DNA from 2 places in the Pseudoalteromonas sp. R86517 genome. Region 1 is predicted to be linked to the other one. Evidence: predicted binding sites of a transcription regulator. Region 1 holds the regulator's gene; the other holds the start of a gene.
What was found. Region 1 encodes sigma-54, which starts transcription at its own class of promoters, with help from an activator protein. Its sites were predicted from a motif close to GTTGGCACGNNNNTNGNNT; they were not measured.

Region 1 (7,527 bases):
ACTCTCGCAGTTAGAAGAAAAACTCGTGCCGCTTTATTTATTTCATCGCTATCAAGTAGAGGCTGCAGTTAAGCTAATTGCGGGGGTTAACTACGAATACGAAACACGTAACAACTCACCTGCTAAGGGCGCGCAAGTGGTTGCAAAAGCGCAGCAGCAAGCGGCGCTTAGTGCTATTTTAACAACATTAAAACCGGCTAATTTAATTTTGCCTGAGTCGGTGTTAGCGCTTATTCCGCCAAAAGCGTATGGGGAGTCTAAATCGCGTGAAAGCATAATAGGGCGTACGGGTTTAACACTTGATGCGATGGCTTTGCCAGAAGTAGCTGCGCAGCATAGTTTATCGTTATTATTAAACCCACAGCGTTTAAATCGTTTAGCTCAACAACAAGTTCGTAATTATAATTTTTACAGCTTAGATGAGTTGCTAGAGCAGCTTTACAGCCAGGTGTTTAATGTGTCATCACCTAATACAATGAAAGGCAAAATCACCCAGCGGGTGCAATTTTTAACTGCAAAAAATATGGCTGATTTAGTCACTAGCGACAAGGTAAGTCCAGAGGTGCAGGCGCAGTTACGTTTCTACTTGGTAAAACTAAGCAAAGAGTACAATCAAAACTCAATGTTAAGTAATACCAGTGTAGGAGAAAGCGCATTTAAACAGTATTTAGCAGAGCAAATAAAACAGTTTTTAAAAGTAGGTAAGTGGCCTGAAAACTTCAGTGGTTTACCAATGCCACCGGGCTCACCAATTTAATTATATGTTTTAGTGTGTAGTGGCTACTTAACCTGAGCTCAGGTTGCTAAATAAGTAGCCACGTTGCGGTGCCTAAAAAGGCAAAAATACCGACAATATCAGTCACCGTTGTAAGTACAACACTACCTGCAAGTGCAGGGTCTATATTCATTTTTTTCAATAAAATAGGAATACATGCGCCAGCAACACCAGCCACTACGAGGTTCATAAACATTGCAAATGCGAGCACGCCGCCAAGCATAAAATCCCATTGCCAAAGCGCAATTACACTGGCTATAAGTATTGACCAAATAACCCCGTTTAATGCGCCTATCGCCAGCTCTTTAGCCATTAAAAATCGTTGGTTAGTTTGGTTAATATGGCCCACGGCAATACCGCGAATAACTAGAGTTAAAGATTGGCTACCTGCTACACCACCCATTGAGGGCACAATGCCATTGAGTACAGCTAAAATAGGTAATATATCTAAGGTGCTTTCAAAAAAGCTGGCCACAAAGGCGGCAGCTAAGGCTGTGAGTAAGTTAACGCCAAGCCATACTGAACGCTTTTTTGAGCTTTTTAAAACAGGAGCAAAGGTGTCTTCTTCATCATCAAGACCGGCAAGGCTTAATAAGCTGTGCTCTGCATCTTCACGAATAACATCAACAATATCATCAATAGTGACACGCCCAAGCAAGTGGGCGTTATCATCGACTACAGGGGCCGATATCCAGTTATGGCGCTCAAATAACTGAGCAACTTCACTTTCATCCATCGAAATAGGGATAGACTCACAGTCTTCATCCATTAAATCTTGAACAATTTTTTCAGGCGGATTAGTTAACAGTGTACTAAGTGATAATGCACCTAAAAAACAGTTATGTTTATCAACAACGTATAAATCATCGGTGCCCTCTGGCAGCTCACCGCGTAGCCTAATATAACGCAGCACAACATCAAGAGTAACGTCTGGGCGAATGGTCACCGTATCGGTGTTCATTAGCGCGCCTGCAGAGCGCTCTTGGTAAGATAAAGCTTGTGTAGCGCGTTCGCGGTCTTGCGTATCCATAGCGCTAACCACATCTTTGTACACGGTATCAGGTAGGCTACGCAGGACTTCACCTAAATCATCGTGGCCCATATCCTCAGTGGCCGCGGCAATATGCTCAGGTTCCATTTGTGCAATGATACCTAAGCGTACATCTTCAGAGAGCTCTTCTAGCACATCCCCTTGCACATCTGGGTCAACCAGTTGCCAAAGCATGCGTCTAATTTTATGCGGAGAGGATTCAAGCAGCAGTGCTGTATCACAAGGTGCTGTTTTTGCTAGCATGCGTCTTACTTGAACAAATTGCCCACTATTAAGTGATTTAGTCACTTGTTTTAGTTGCTGTAGTGGATAGTCTTGTTCAAACGCTTCTGGCATTGGCATCCTAAATATTTTTGTGTAATGGAAAGGTGTTTAGTAAGTGGTGTTGCCCACTGTCATTTTCTTTATTTTTTGTGCTAAACCCAATGCTGGGGCTAAATTAGTGTTTAAAATTAAGTAACCAAATTTAGCAGGGGCATGGCTTTATTACCTTAAATTAAAGCACTAAATTAGGCGAGTCGGAATACCCTAACTTACTAAATCTTTATAGTTCAGCCTGATAAGACTTTAACTTATAAGGCTATGGTGCTTTAAGTTATTCTTGTTCGTTAAATCGTTGTGCAATTAATTGCCCAACCGCATGCAAAGCTTGCTCTGAATCAGGGCCTTCACAGACTACTTTAACTTCTTTACCTTTACTGCTTTCAAGTAGCATTAAAGCTAATACGCTGTCGCCTGCGGCTTCTTTATCATCTTGGTGTAAGGTGATTTTAGCATCAAACTGCACAGCTAATTGCGCAAGGACCGTTGCCGCTCTGGCGTGTAAGCCTAATTTATTTTTTATTAAAAATGTGTCTTCACAGCGCATAAATTACTATACCTAAACTGAACAGGTTATTATTTTAAGGTTACTTTTCTTGCTCACGATGACGAATTTTGACATTCGGATGCGTCATAGCAAAGCTCTCACCAATGGCTTGCGCTAAATAAACCGAGCGATGTTGACCACCAGTACAGCCAATTGCAATAGTGAGGTAACTACGGTTATTGCGCTCTAAGTGTGGCAGCCAAGTTTGTACAAAGGTTTGAATTTGCCAAGTGAATTTTTGCACTATGCTGTGATTTGCCAAAAAATCTTTTACTGGTTGATCAAGGCCCGTAAGCGGTTTAAGTTCAGGCTCCCAGTGGGGGTTTGGCAAAAAGCGAGCATCAAAAACATAATCAGCTTCTTTAGGTATGCCGTGTTTAAAGCCAAACGATTCAAACGTTACAATAAGTTGCTTATCTTTTTTACCCAGTATTTTTTCGCGAATTGACTCTGCTAATTGGTGCACACTTAAATCGGTGGTATCTAGCATAAAGTCAGCGCGCGTTACGAGTACATCAAGCAGTTCTTTTTCTTTTTTTATTGCTAAATCAAGCGGCAGCGAATCGATGGATAAAGGGTGTAATCTGCGTGTTTCTGAAAAACGTTTGATCAGTGTTTGATCATCACTATCTAAATAAAACAGTGTGGGTTTAGCAAAGTCAGGAAGGTACTCGAGAATATCGTTAAATTCGTCTTGTTCTTTGGGGATATTACGAACATCTATACTAACGGCTATTTTGTCATAGTTATCTGAAACACTTCGCACTAAAGAGGGCAGTAAGTTGACCGGAATATTATCTACGCAATAATAGCCTAAATCTTCAACCACGCGTAAAGCAACCGACTTACCTGAACCAGAACGGCCGCTTATGATAATTAACTCCATTTATAGCCCTTAGTATTTACTACGATTGATCAACAATTACTTGATAAAGCTCTGCATCGGTTTTAGCACTACGCAGCTGTTTACAAAATTCTTTGTTGCTCAGTTTATCAGCTATGGTTGCCAGAGTCTTTAGGTGCTGTTGGTTATCGCCATCTGGTACGATGAGTGCAACAAAAATATCAACAGGGCAGTTATCAATAGCATCAAAGTTAACAGGCGTGTCGCTAACAAGTACTAAAGCCAGCGGCTCTTCTACGCCACCCATTCTGCCATGAGGAATGGCGATACCCCGGCCAATACCAGTACTGCCTAGCTTTTCTCTGCTTGCCAGCGCATTAAGAATATCTTGTTGTGGTAAGTAGGGGAGCTTTTCATGAGCAAGCTCACTGATAAACTCTAAAATTCTTTTTTTACTACTAAAAAGGACCGCAGCTTTGCTGCAGTCCTGGCATACTAATGTACTTAATTTCATAATATTAGTGTCTAGCAAGCTTCTCTTTATGTTTTATGACTTGACGATCGAGCTTGTCAATCAACGAGTCTATAGCGGCATACATATCTTGGTGCTCTGTTGAGGCAAATAAATCTGCGCCACTTACATGAATAGTCGCTTCTGCTTTTTGGTTGAGTTTTTCTACATCGAGAATGACATGCACATTGCTAATATGATCTGAGTGCCTTTCTAGCTTTGCAAATTTATTATTTACATAGTCTCTAAGTGAATCAGTTACTTCTACGTGACGACCAGTTAGGTTTAGTTGCATAAGCATTTCCTCTTTGTTTTTTACGTCTTATATCAAACTCTTTCTCTGATTTGACGGTGGAATAGCTAGCGATTCACGGTATTTTGCTATTGTGCGTCTAGCTACTTTAATTCCTTGCTCTGCCAATATATCCGCAATTTTACTATCACTCAATGGTTTAGCTGAGTTTTCCGCGGCAATTAGCTTTTTAATTAGGGCACGTATTGCGGTTGATGAACACTCTCCGCCGTTTTCTGTGCTTACGTGGCTTGAGAAAAAATACTTAAGCTCAAAAATACCACGTGGCGTATGCATATATTTTTGTGTTGTAACACGCGAAATTGTCGATTCATGCATTTCTACCATCTCAGCAACATCGTTTAAAACCATTGGCTTCATGGCTTCTGGGCCATGTTCAAAAAATGCCTGTTGCTGTTTTACAATACAGTTTGTTACCTTAAGCAGCGTGTCGTTTCTGCTTTCAAGGCTTTTTATAAACCATTTAGCTTCTTGTAAGTGAGAACGAATAAACTGGCTATCACCACTTGATTTTACGGTACGTGACATAGCCGCGTACTGACTATTTACGCGTATTTTTGGCATGCTATCTGGGTTTAGCTCTACCACCCAGCGGCCTTTTATTTTTTTAACCGACACATCCGGTATTACATACTCCGACTCTTCCCTTACTATTGTATCTGCAGGTTTTGGGTTGAGGGTATGTATTAGGGTCATGACCTCTTTAAGCTCGTCTTCTTTAAGCTTAGTCTTTTTCATTAATGTACGATAGTCGCGTGCCGCTAATAGATCAATGTGATCGGTTAAGATCATTTTTGTTTGTTCTATAAAAGGGGTGTCTTTATCAAACTGGTTTAGCTGAATGCACAAGCACTCTTGTAAACTGCGCGCGGCTATACCTACAGGGTCAAATAGCTGAATACGTTTTAAAACGGCTTCTATTTCATCAAGTTCAACTTCAACTTCGTCATCGTTTTCTTGGTTAAAGCTTTCTAAAATTTCTTCGCAACTTAGCGTTAAAATACCCGAGTCATCTACAGCTTCTACAATGGCAATAGCAATGGCTTCGTCAGTTGGGCTAAAAGGAGTAAGCTGAAGCTGCCACATTAAATACTCATGTAGCGTTTCAGTAGAGGCACCTTGATAAATAGACTCATCTTCTGGCATTGGGCCTGAGGATGCAGCAGGGGCTGCGCTCATGTACTCATCCCAAGTTACATCCATTGCCATATCATCGCTAACGGTGTCTTTATTTAAAGCTTCGCCACTGTCTTGCTCGTACTCGCTGGTTGTATCGTCAGCCGATGCGCTTACGGTTACATCATCCGTATCTGCTTTTTGTTCATTTTTTCCAGCCGACTCTTCCGTGTAATCTTGCTCTTCTACTTCTAATAGCGGGTTGCTATCAAGTGCTTCTTGTATTTCTTGCTGGAGATCCAATGTACTGAGCTGCAGCAAGCGAATCGCTTGTTGCAATTGTGGAGTCATTGTAAGTTGCTGGCCCATGCGCAGCTGTAATGATTGCCTCATGTATCTCTAACAATCCTTTTATGTTGTTATAATTAATATTAGCAGATGCTTGTAGGTGTGGCTTAAATGTTACAGCCTAAATTGCTCGCCTAAATAAACATCGCGTACAGTTTTGTCATTTAATACGTGTTCTGGGGTGCCAGATGCAATTAGCTCCCCATGAGAAACAATGTAGGCTTTTTCACAAACATCAAGGGTTTCTCTTACATTGTGATCGGTAATTAATACGCCAATGCCACGGTTTTTAAGATGCTCTATTATTTTCTTTATATCTAACACTGAAATCGGATCAACACCAGCAAAAGGCTCATCCAATAAAATAAATTTAGGGTTTGCTGCCAGTGCTCTGGCAATTTCTACACGGCGGCGTTCACCACCAGAAAGCGCCATACCTTGGCTATCGCGAATATGCTGAATACTAAATTCATCAAGTAAGTTGTTAAGCGTTTCTTCTCGTGCGGCTTTATTGAGCTCTTTACGCGTTTCTAAAATAGCCATTAAGTTTTGATAAACTGTCAGCTTTCTAAATATTGATGACTCTTGCGGCAAATAGCCAATGCCTAAGCGGGCGCGGCTGTGCATAGGTAATAACGTAATGTCGTTATCATCAATAGAAATTTTACCTTTGTCGCTAGGTACTAACCCTACAATCATGTAAAAGGTGGTGGTTTTACCTGCGCCATTAGGGCCCAATAAGCCAACAATGCTGCCGGCTTCTACTTCAAGGCCTACATTTTTTACAACTTGGCGGCCTTTATAGCTTTTTGCTAATAGTTCTGCTTTTAAGGTGCTCATGGTTGACCTTCGTTACCTGTTTTTTCTTTAATTTTTGCTTCAACAGGCACTAAAATTGTATGGACACGATCCGTAGAGTTTTCGTCTTTTTCTGCGCTAATAAGCTGCTGCTGCATGTCGTAGGTAATACTTTTAGCATTAATTTTTTGACCGGCTTGTGCGACTTCAGCATCGCCAACAAGCGTTAAAAAGCGCTTTGCTACGTCGTAACGTACTTCGTTTGCGCTGGCACTCATTACGGTACCGTCGTCTTGTTTTTCTTCGAAGTAGGCTGGGCTGCCAGTGGCAATAAGGAGTTGTTTGTTATCCCCTAAGTCTTCACGTTTATGTACTTCGAGTCGGTCGGCTGTAATTTTGCGATTACCATGCACAATTTCGACGTTCTTTTCAAAAATACCTACGTTTTCTTTAAGTTGGCCTTCTTGACGGTCTGCACTAATAGAAATTTGATTTGCTGGCGGTTGAGCAGCAGGCTCAGCAGCAGAGGCGCTAAATGCAAGCATTAGCGATGGGATAATAAGTATTTTAGTGAGTTTATTGGTCATAATATATTGTTCGCGTATGGTTAATTAGTTTTATTACTTCGGTTTTTAAATCGGCTTCAAGGCCTTTACCGACAATTTTTAAATTAGGCCCAGTGACAACCACTGGCTGCTCAGAGCGCATTGTTAGCGCTTTAATGTCGACTTCGATGTTATCGGCATCGATGTTATCTATCATGGCGTTATCAACTAAATTTTTAGCAACCACATTGCCTTCTAAAATAAGTTGTTTATCTTCGTAAAGCGTTGCTTCGTCTGCATTTATTCGCCATGTTTGCTTTTCGTTATACAAGGTGAAAATAGGTTTTTCAAAAAACGT
Region 2 (7,527 bases), on a different contig from region 1:
GAAGCGGCTGCCTTATATTCAGAGCTACTTTTTCGACAAGAACAATACACCGCGCTAGGTACCCATTTGCTAATGTATTTAAAGAGTACTGAGCTTGTAACATATAAAAACAGTCACTTACTATTTTTAGAGGCTCAGCTTAAGCTTTTCGCAATTAACAAAGAGTTAAGTAATGCGCAATCGCTTGCTAATCAACTGCAAACGCAGGTAAAACAGCTTTCTCCTAACGAACAAATCATTGTTTTTCGGGCTATAGCCTATTACTACACCGAAACCGACGAACTTAAAAAAACGCTAAGTGCGGCGTTAACAGGTTTAGAGCTTGCCATAAAAGAAGAAGACATAGCCTCGCAGGGCTACTTTTTTAGAAAAATTGCCGACGCTTACAACTACCTCTACAAAGATGATAAAGAAAAAGCCATTTATTACGCCCAAAAAGCGGTAGATGCCTACGAGCAAACAAGCGACGGCCTATTTACCGCTAAAGCTTATTGGAGTTTAGGAAACGTATTACTTGAGGTCGGTCAGCCTAAAAACGCGCTTGTATACTTAAATAAAGCGCTGGCTTATTTTAGCAAAGTTAATATGAAAAAAGGTTTAGCCTTCGCTCAATATTCTATTGCAAATATTCAATACCTGCAGGGTAATTACGATACGGCTTTAATGCTTACAAACAAAAACATTGCACTTGCAAGCTCTGCCGGCATTAACGACATGCATTTAGCATCAATGATTTTATTATCAGACATCTACACAAAACAAAATTTATTAAATAAAGCCAACCAAGTAAACGACGAAGTATTTTTAAACCTAGATAAATTTAGCCGCAGCATTTATAAGGCTGATTTTTTAAGCAAACGCTATAAATTAAAGCGCCAGCTTAACTTCACCGAAGATGCATTTAAAGCAATTGAAGATGAGCTGGCTTATACAATAAAACACTACGAAGCCACCAGCGAAACCAATATAAAAACCTTGCAAGTAAAATTTGAAGTAAAAGAAAAAGAAGACAAAATTTTACAGCTAGAATACGAAAAAGACATAAACAAACTGCAGGCAACAGAAGAACACCAGCAAAAAATAATTTGGCGCTTAAGTGCCTCAATTGCCTTTATTTTAGTCATCGTGTCGCTATTTTTATTTTACCGCCAAATGCGCCAACGTAAAAAATACCATGCTATAGCATTAACCGACTACCTAACTAACAGCTTAAATCGGCGTGGCATTTTGCAAAAAGCAAATGAGTGTTTATCCCAGCAGAGCCTAGCAATAGTCATCGTTGATTTAGATTACTTTAAAGCTATTAACGACAAATTTGGCCACGATATAGGAGATTTAGTACTTATAAAATTTGCTCAAGCAGCAAAAGACACACTAAGTACTAACGATAAGTTTGGGCGCTATGGCGGCGAAGAGTGGCTATTTGTTTTAAAAACGCAAAATCGCGATAAAATAAACAACTTTTTTGAAAATCTTGAAAATAAGTTAGCGCAGTACTGCAGTCATATTGAGGCATTGCCAAGTAAAACACACGTTACCTTTAGTGCTGGCGTGGCAATAAGTGATGCTAAAAGCGACTCACTCAGCGAGCTAATTAAACGTGCAGACCAACAACTTTATAAAGCAAAAGAAAATGGCAGAAACCAAATAGCAATCGCGTAAATATACGTTATTAGTCACCTTCAATAATCATTTGTTTTATTTTTATCGCTTTTTCAAAGTGATCTAACTTATGGGTGTGTATCCACCACGTAGCGGCTTGCATCAGCAGCTCTGGATTGTCGTTTTTATTTGCAAAAAAAGCGTAAAAAGAAAGGCCTACGTTTTCGCCTTTGGCTGCTATTTTTTTATCGCATACAGCTATAATTTTTGCTTTTAGTTCTTCCTGCATACATACCTTATTTAATTGTATTTTAATTATCTAAATATACCGTTTAAAAAACTAACAATTAGCTGTAAAAGACTTCTATCAACAATACTATGATTCTCAAACTCTTTATTAGGCGTATTTACTTTTGTAGCTTTGCATTCATTATTTAGCGGCTCATTTTTATGTATATTGGTTTCATAAGCTATATCAGCTTGCTCCATACATTTTGCAGAGCCCGCATAAGGCTTTGCCGCACAGCCAGTTAAAAATATACACAATGAAAATACAATTAAAAACGCTTTCATATTCAATCCTATTGTACGCATCCTTGTGCTTAAAATTATAGCTGTAAGTTTGCTTACTTAGGCGGCTATTAAAACAAGTAGATCAATAAAAAACACACCAACTTCATCAAAAAAAGTGTCGCCTTTAGCATCCTTTTTATTTGAGTGCTTACACATTCATTGAAAACCTCTGAGCTTGTTTTAGCGCCATTTAGCTCAGTCATTTCTGCCTCTTGTATGCATACACGTCCTTCGGAATGCTCGGCTGTACTACATGCACTTAATAACGCGCACAGTAATAATGCTGTAGTGGGGCTTTTTAAGTTCATCCTTAAACTATCCTAATATCTAAAGTTTTATAAAAATATAGGTAAGGCAAGTATGTACAGCTTGTACCCAAATAATGCGCTACTTTACCACCTCAATAAAATACCCAACCAGTAAAAATATGTAAGCTTATGTAGCGTCAAAAGCAATCACCTCTTTTAATCTGAAAAAATTGCAGCTGTTTATGTGTAAAAGTTACAGAGCAACGCCATCCAAACCAACCAAAAGTACATTAAAGTCAATTATATCAACATATTAAAATCTGGCACTGCGCTTGCTTTTTAAAAGTTTATAAAGTAATTACAGCAAGGAAAGAGTTATGAATATTTTTGAAGCGCTACGTCACGACCACGATAAACAACGCGAGTTAGTAGATGCCCTTATTCAAACGCACGGCGATACGCAGCAGCGCCACAAGCTAATGGACGAGCTAAAAACCGAATTAGAAGATCACGCAAAATTTGAAGAGCGTTATTTTTATAACCCACTTATGTTTGACGATTTAACGCACGAAAAAGCACGCCACAGCGTTGCTGAACACCATGAAATTGACGAATTAATAGAACAACTTGAAGACACCGAAATGAGCTCATCTGCTTGGTTAGTTGCAGCTAAAAAGTTGCACCATTTAGTGCATCATCATTTAAGTGAAGAAGAACATGAAGTATTTCAATTAGCGGGTAAAGCCCTAACCGAAGGACAAAAAGAAAGCCTAGCTAAACAGTATAACGATGCCATGCATTAGTTATTAATTAAACCGACTTCCATACACTCCCTTGTGTACTTATTGGTTATAAGCCGTATGGCTTATAACCTTTTTTTTGCAGCGCTACTTAATGGTAAATTTAACGTCTTGCTCGCGTAACACATACAGTGCAAAACACGCTGCCCACATTGGCCACGCTGTAAAAAACAATAAGTTATTAAAGCCATCAATATACTGATTATAAGATGAAAGCGTTGATAGGCCGTGCATTACAAATATAACGCCATAAGTAAGGCGCTTTTTAATACCCACTAAAAAAGCCAACACTAAAATAAGCTGTAACGCCCCCAGTACATAAGCAACCACATCTGTAGAGCCGCTAATACCATAAAAATGCTCAAAAATTCGAGCGCTATGCCCAGGGTTAACAAACTTATCAAACGTCCACATAATCATTACAATAAATACGCCTAGGCGTAGCGAAAAAAGCGACCACTGCAAACGATTTTGAAAGTCAGTACCTGTTGTACCAGTCATAAAATTTCCTTAAAACTAAATAATTTAATGTTGAAACTAGCAAGACCGCTCAACACATATTTTATTTCATCTTAATGTATAATTTTTTAATAAATTCGGTGCCCTGCTTTTGGTTTGTTTGCGTATAAAACCGCTATTTATAAATTACGACCTATTATGGCAATAACTAACTACAGTATTTGTAAAACAAAAACATAGTGCCTAAAACTGAATAACGCTTTTGAGCAATGTGCTAAGCTTTTAACGTTTCATTCTAAAAAACAAAAAGAATTAATATTTACTGAAAGTTATTCACAATGCTGCAGGTCTTTATTGCCACATTCACACTAACCAAAATGAGAACCCTTTTGAAACATTCATATTTGGCACTTTTTATAGCCGCTTCACTCACACCTAATTTTTATGCTCATGCGGCACAATCTGCAGCTAATACCGACTCAATTGAACGTATTGAAGTAGCAGGCCAAACGATTAAATCTCAAGGGCTTTCTGTAAAAGATGCCACTATTAACGGCCCCTTCGGCGACAACCTTGCACTGCAAGACATAGCACGCTCAGTAACGCCTATTTCAAGCGAGTTAATAGAGCAACTAAATATTACTACCCTACAAGACGTACTAGCCGTAAGCCCAAACACATACTCTGCAAGTGGCTTTGGTGCACCCAGCTTACCTACTATTCGTGGCCAACTGGGTGAGCTTTTTCAAGATGGTACACGCCGCCAAGCAGGTAATAATGGCTTTGGCGTGCCGTTATCGTTCAATTCTGTAGAACAAATAGATGTAGTAAAAGGCGCACCGCCGGTTTTATTTGGCTCAAGCCAACGTAACGGTGGTTTTGTAAATTTACACTCAAAGACTGCCTCTACAGATGAAAGTAAAGGTAAAGTTAAACTCTCAGCGGGGCGATGGGATCAATACAGTGCGCAAGTAGATTACACTGCCCCCATTATAAAAGATAAAGTGGGGCTTAGAGTAAGTTACGAGCACCTCGATGAAGGCAGCTACTACGATTACTCAGGTACAAAAAGCGACAGTTTATTTGCAGCACTACGCATATTGCCCGATGATAAAAGCAGTTGGGATATTAACTTTGAGCTATACCAAGTTGAATTTACCGACAACGCTGGTATTAACCGCCCTACCCAAGCCTTAATTGATGATGGCCTTTATATTACCGGCCAAGGCGTGCAAGCCAATGGTAGTACCGTACCAGCAGCGGGTTCAATTGTATCGCCTACTGGGCAAGTAAAAATAGATCGCAGCACCGTACTTACCGACCTTGATAACCAAAACGAAGCTACAACTTATTTAATTCACAGCATTTATAAGCGCGAGCTAAGTGCTAATGCCTCACTTAAAAACATTACGTATTTTCAGCATTTACAGCGTGAAGAAATAGCCCAAAACAGCTTTGTAGAAATTATAGACGGCGCTGATACAGCGCAAAACCGTACTGAGCTTACTTACCGCTGGAACAGTGACCAGCAAACAATTTTTGCTTTTGACGTACGCTATAACAAAGTACTTGGCTACAGCCAATTTACTACCGAGGCCGATTTACCTATTGATTTAACTGGCCCACTTTCAAACCGCCGCATTCCCTTAACCGATGCACAAAAAGCACGTTTAGTAGAGCTAAGCCCAGGTGTATTTGTATCGCCTGGTGGTCAATACGATTTAGATAACGATGGCAGCGGCGACTTTAACCTATCAGACACCACCGATTCACGTTCATGGCAAACAGGGCTTGCTATTCAGCAAGATTCAGATTGGGGCGATAAACTTCATACCAGTGCGGGCTACCGCGTTGACTTTTACGATGTAGAAGCAAACGACCCTATTGCACCACAAGGTCAAGTTGCCGCAAGCGACAGCATTAACGAAATACTGCATTCTGGCCAAGTTAGCTTTAATTACAAATTAAATAGTGATTACACCACTTATGGTGCAGCAAGTTATAACGAAGCAACATCAAACAGTATGGCTGGCGGTACATCACTTGGCGGCGATAACACAATTAGCGCACAAAATTTTGCAACCGAAAACACCTTAGTTGAGTTTGGCTTAAAGTACGCCCCAACCGACAGAGACTGGTACGCTGATGGCGCGGTATTTAGCCAGCGCCGTAGTTTACGTAATCGCGACGGCAGCAATACAGGTATTCGTACTACAGGTTTTGAAAGCCAAGTATTTTACGATGCCTACCCATATTGGCTAAGTGCGGGTTACAGCTACATAGACGCTCGTTACGACAATTCTGCAAGCAGTCAAGATTCTGCTCAAGTAATCGATGCGTTTGACAATTCACGCCCAGATATTATTGCAGGTACCGGCGTTGGCGCACCAAGTTTTACCGCGTTTGCACCTTCAAACCGCCAAGTTCAGGGCATTCCTGAGCAATCGTTCAGTTTTAACGGAAATTATTCAATTAATTCGAAATGGCAAATGGGTTTTTCAGGTCTATATACAAAGAGTTACCCATTAGACTTTTTAGCAACAGTTAAAATTCGTGATCAATACACGCTAAACGTTAATACTAGCTACGCATTTACGCCTAGGACTAAGTTGCGATTAGATGTAAACAATGTCACTAATCAAAAAAACTGGCGCCCAGTATTTGAAGGGGGTTACTTTGGCGCAACATTGGCATTCCCTGAACTGCCAATAAACGCAAAATTAACACTAACCCATAATTTTTAAGAGCGGTTGAGAGAACATGATTAAAAAACTATTTTTGGTATTGATTGCAGCAGCGGCTATAGGCTTGTTCTTTCACTTTAATTTACACCAGTTACTTACGCTTGAAGGCTTAAAAGGCTCGATGGATCAATTTAGCCAATATAAAGAGCAGTCGCCATTATTGGTTTTTGGTGGCTTCTTTTTATTATACGTAGTGGTAACGGCTCTCTCATTACCGGGGGCGGCAATATTAACACTGGCCGCAGGTGCATTATTTGGCTTAGTTGAAGGCTTATTGGTTGCCTCGTTTGCCTCTACGGTAGGTGCTACGCTTGCCTTTTTAGTATCGCGTTACTTACTGCGCGATACAATTAAACAACGTTTTCCTGAGCGCTTAGGCGCTATTGACGCAGGCGTTGAAAAAGAAGGTGGCTTTTACTTATTTACGCTTAGATTAGTGCCCGTATTTCCGTTCTTTTTAATTAACTTATTGATGGGTGTTACCGCAATTAAAGCATGGACCTTTTACTGGGTAAGCCAAATAGGCATGCTGGCGGGTACATTTGTATTTGTAAACGCCGGTACGCAACTTGCGCAAATTGAGAGCTTATCAGGCATTTTATCGCTCGATCTTATTTTATCATTCGCTTTATTAGGTGTATTTCCATTCATTGCTAAAGGAATCCTAAACGTGTTTAAAAAACGTCGTGTATACAAAAACTATACTAAACCTAAAAAGTTTGACCGCAACATGATTGTTATTGGCGCAGGTGCTGGCGGCTTAGTAACAAGCTACATTGCAGCAGCGGTTAAAGCCAAAGTAACCCTAATTGAAGCCGGCGAAATGGGTGGCGACTGTTTAAACTACGGGTGTGTGCCAAGTAAAGCCGTTATTAAAAGCGCTAAAATTGCTGAGCAAGTTCGCCACGGTGAACACTACGGCCTAGAAAACATGGCACCGCAGTTTTCGTTTAAAAAAGTAATGGCACGTGTACATAAAGTAATTGCCGACATCGCCCCGCACGATAGCGTTGAGCGTTACACAAACCTAGGCGTAGATGTTGTAAAAGGCTACGGTAAATTATTAGACCCGTGGACTGTAGAAATTAAGCTTAACGATGG

Region 2: a site for sigma-54 is predicted at 2,743-2,761, ahead of SJY38_RS17420 (hemerythrin domain-containing protein). Genes of this name have one in related genera too.

Annotation. Positions count from the first base shown of each region.
Region 1 covers NZ_JAXHCB010000001.1:275,747-283,273, forward strand. The annotation lists gene SJY38_RS01230 (zinc-dependent metalloprotease) at 1-757, shown strand, start outside; gene mgtE (magnesium transporter) at 804-2,162, opposite strand; gene SJY38_RS01240 (HPr family phosphocarrier protein) at 2,422-2,694, opposite strand; gene rapZ (RNase adapter RapZ) at 2,735-3,580, opposite strand; gene SJY38_RS01250 (PTS sugar transporter subunit IIA) at 3,600-4,052, opposite strand; gene hpf (ribosome hibernation promoting factor) at 4,057-4,344, opposite strand; gene SJY38_RS01260 (RNA polymerase factor sigma-54) at 4,372-5,871, opposite strand; gene lptB (LPS export ABC transporter ATP-binding protein) at 5,941-6,666, opposite strand; gene lptA (lipopolysaccharide transport periplasmic protein LptA) at 6,663-7,211, opposite strand; gene lptC (LPS export ABC transporter periplasmic protein LptC) at 7,201-7,527, opposite strand, start outside.
Region 2 covers NZ_JAXHCB010000003.1:144,453-151,979, forward strand. The annotation lists gene SJY38_RS17405 (tetratricopeptide repeat-containing diguanylate cyclase) at 1-1,662, shown strand, start outside; gene SJY38_RS17410 (DUF6500 family protein) at 1,673-1,891, opposite strand; gene SJY38_RS17415 (hypothetical protein) at 1,918-2,175, opposite strand; gene SJY38_RS17420 (hemerythrin domain-containing protein) at 2,801-3,226, shown strand; gene SJY38_RS17425 (hypothetical protein) at 3,311-3,724, opposite strand; gene SJY38_RS17430 (TonB-dependent receptor) at 4,072-6,426, shown strand; gene SJY38_RS17435 (FAD-dependent oxidoreductase) at 6,443-7,527, shown strand, end outside.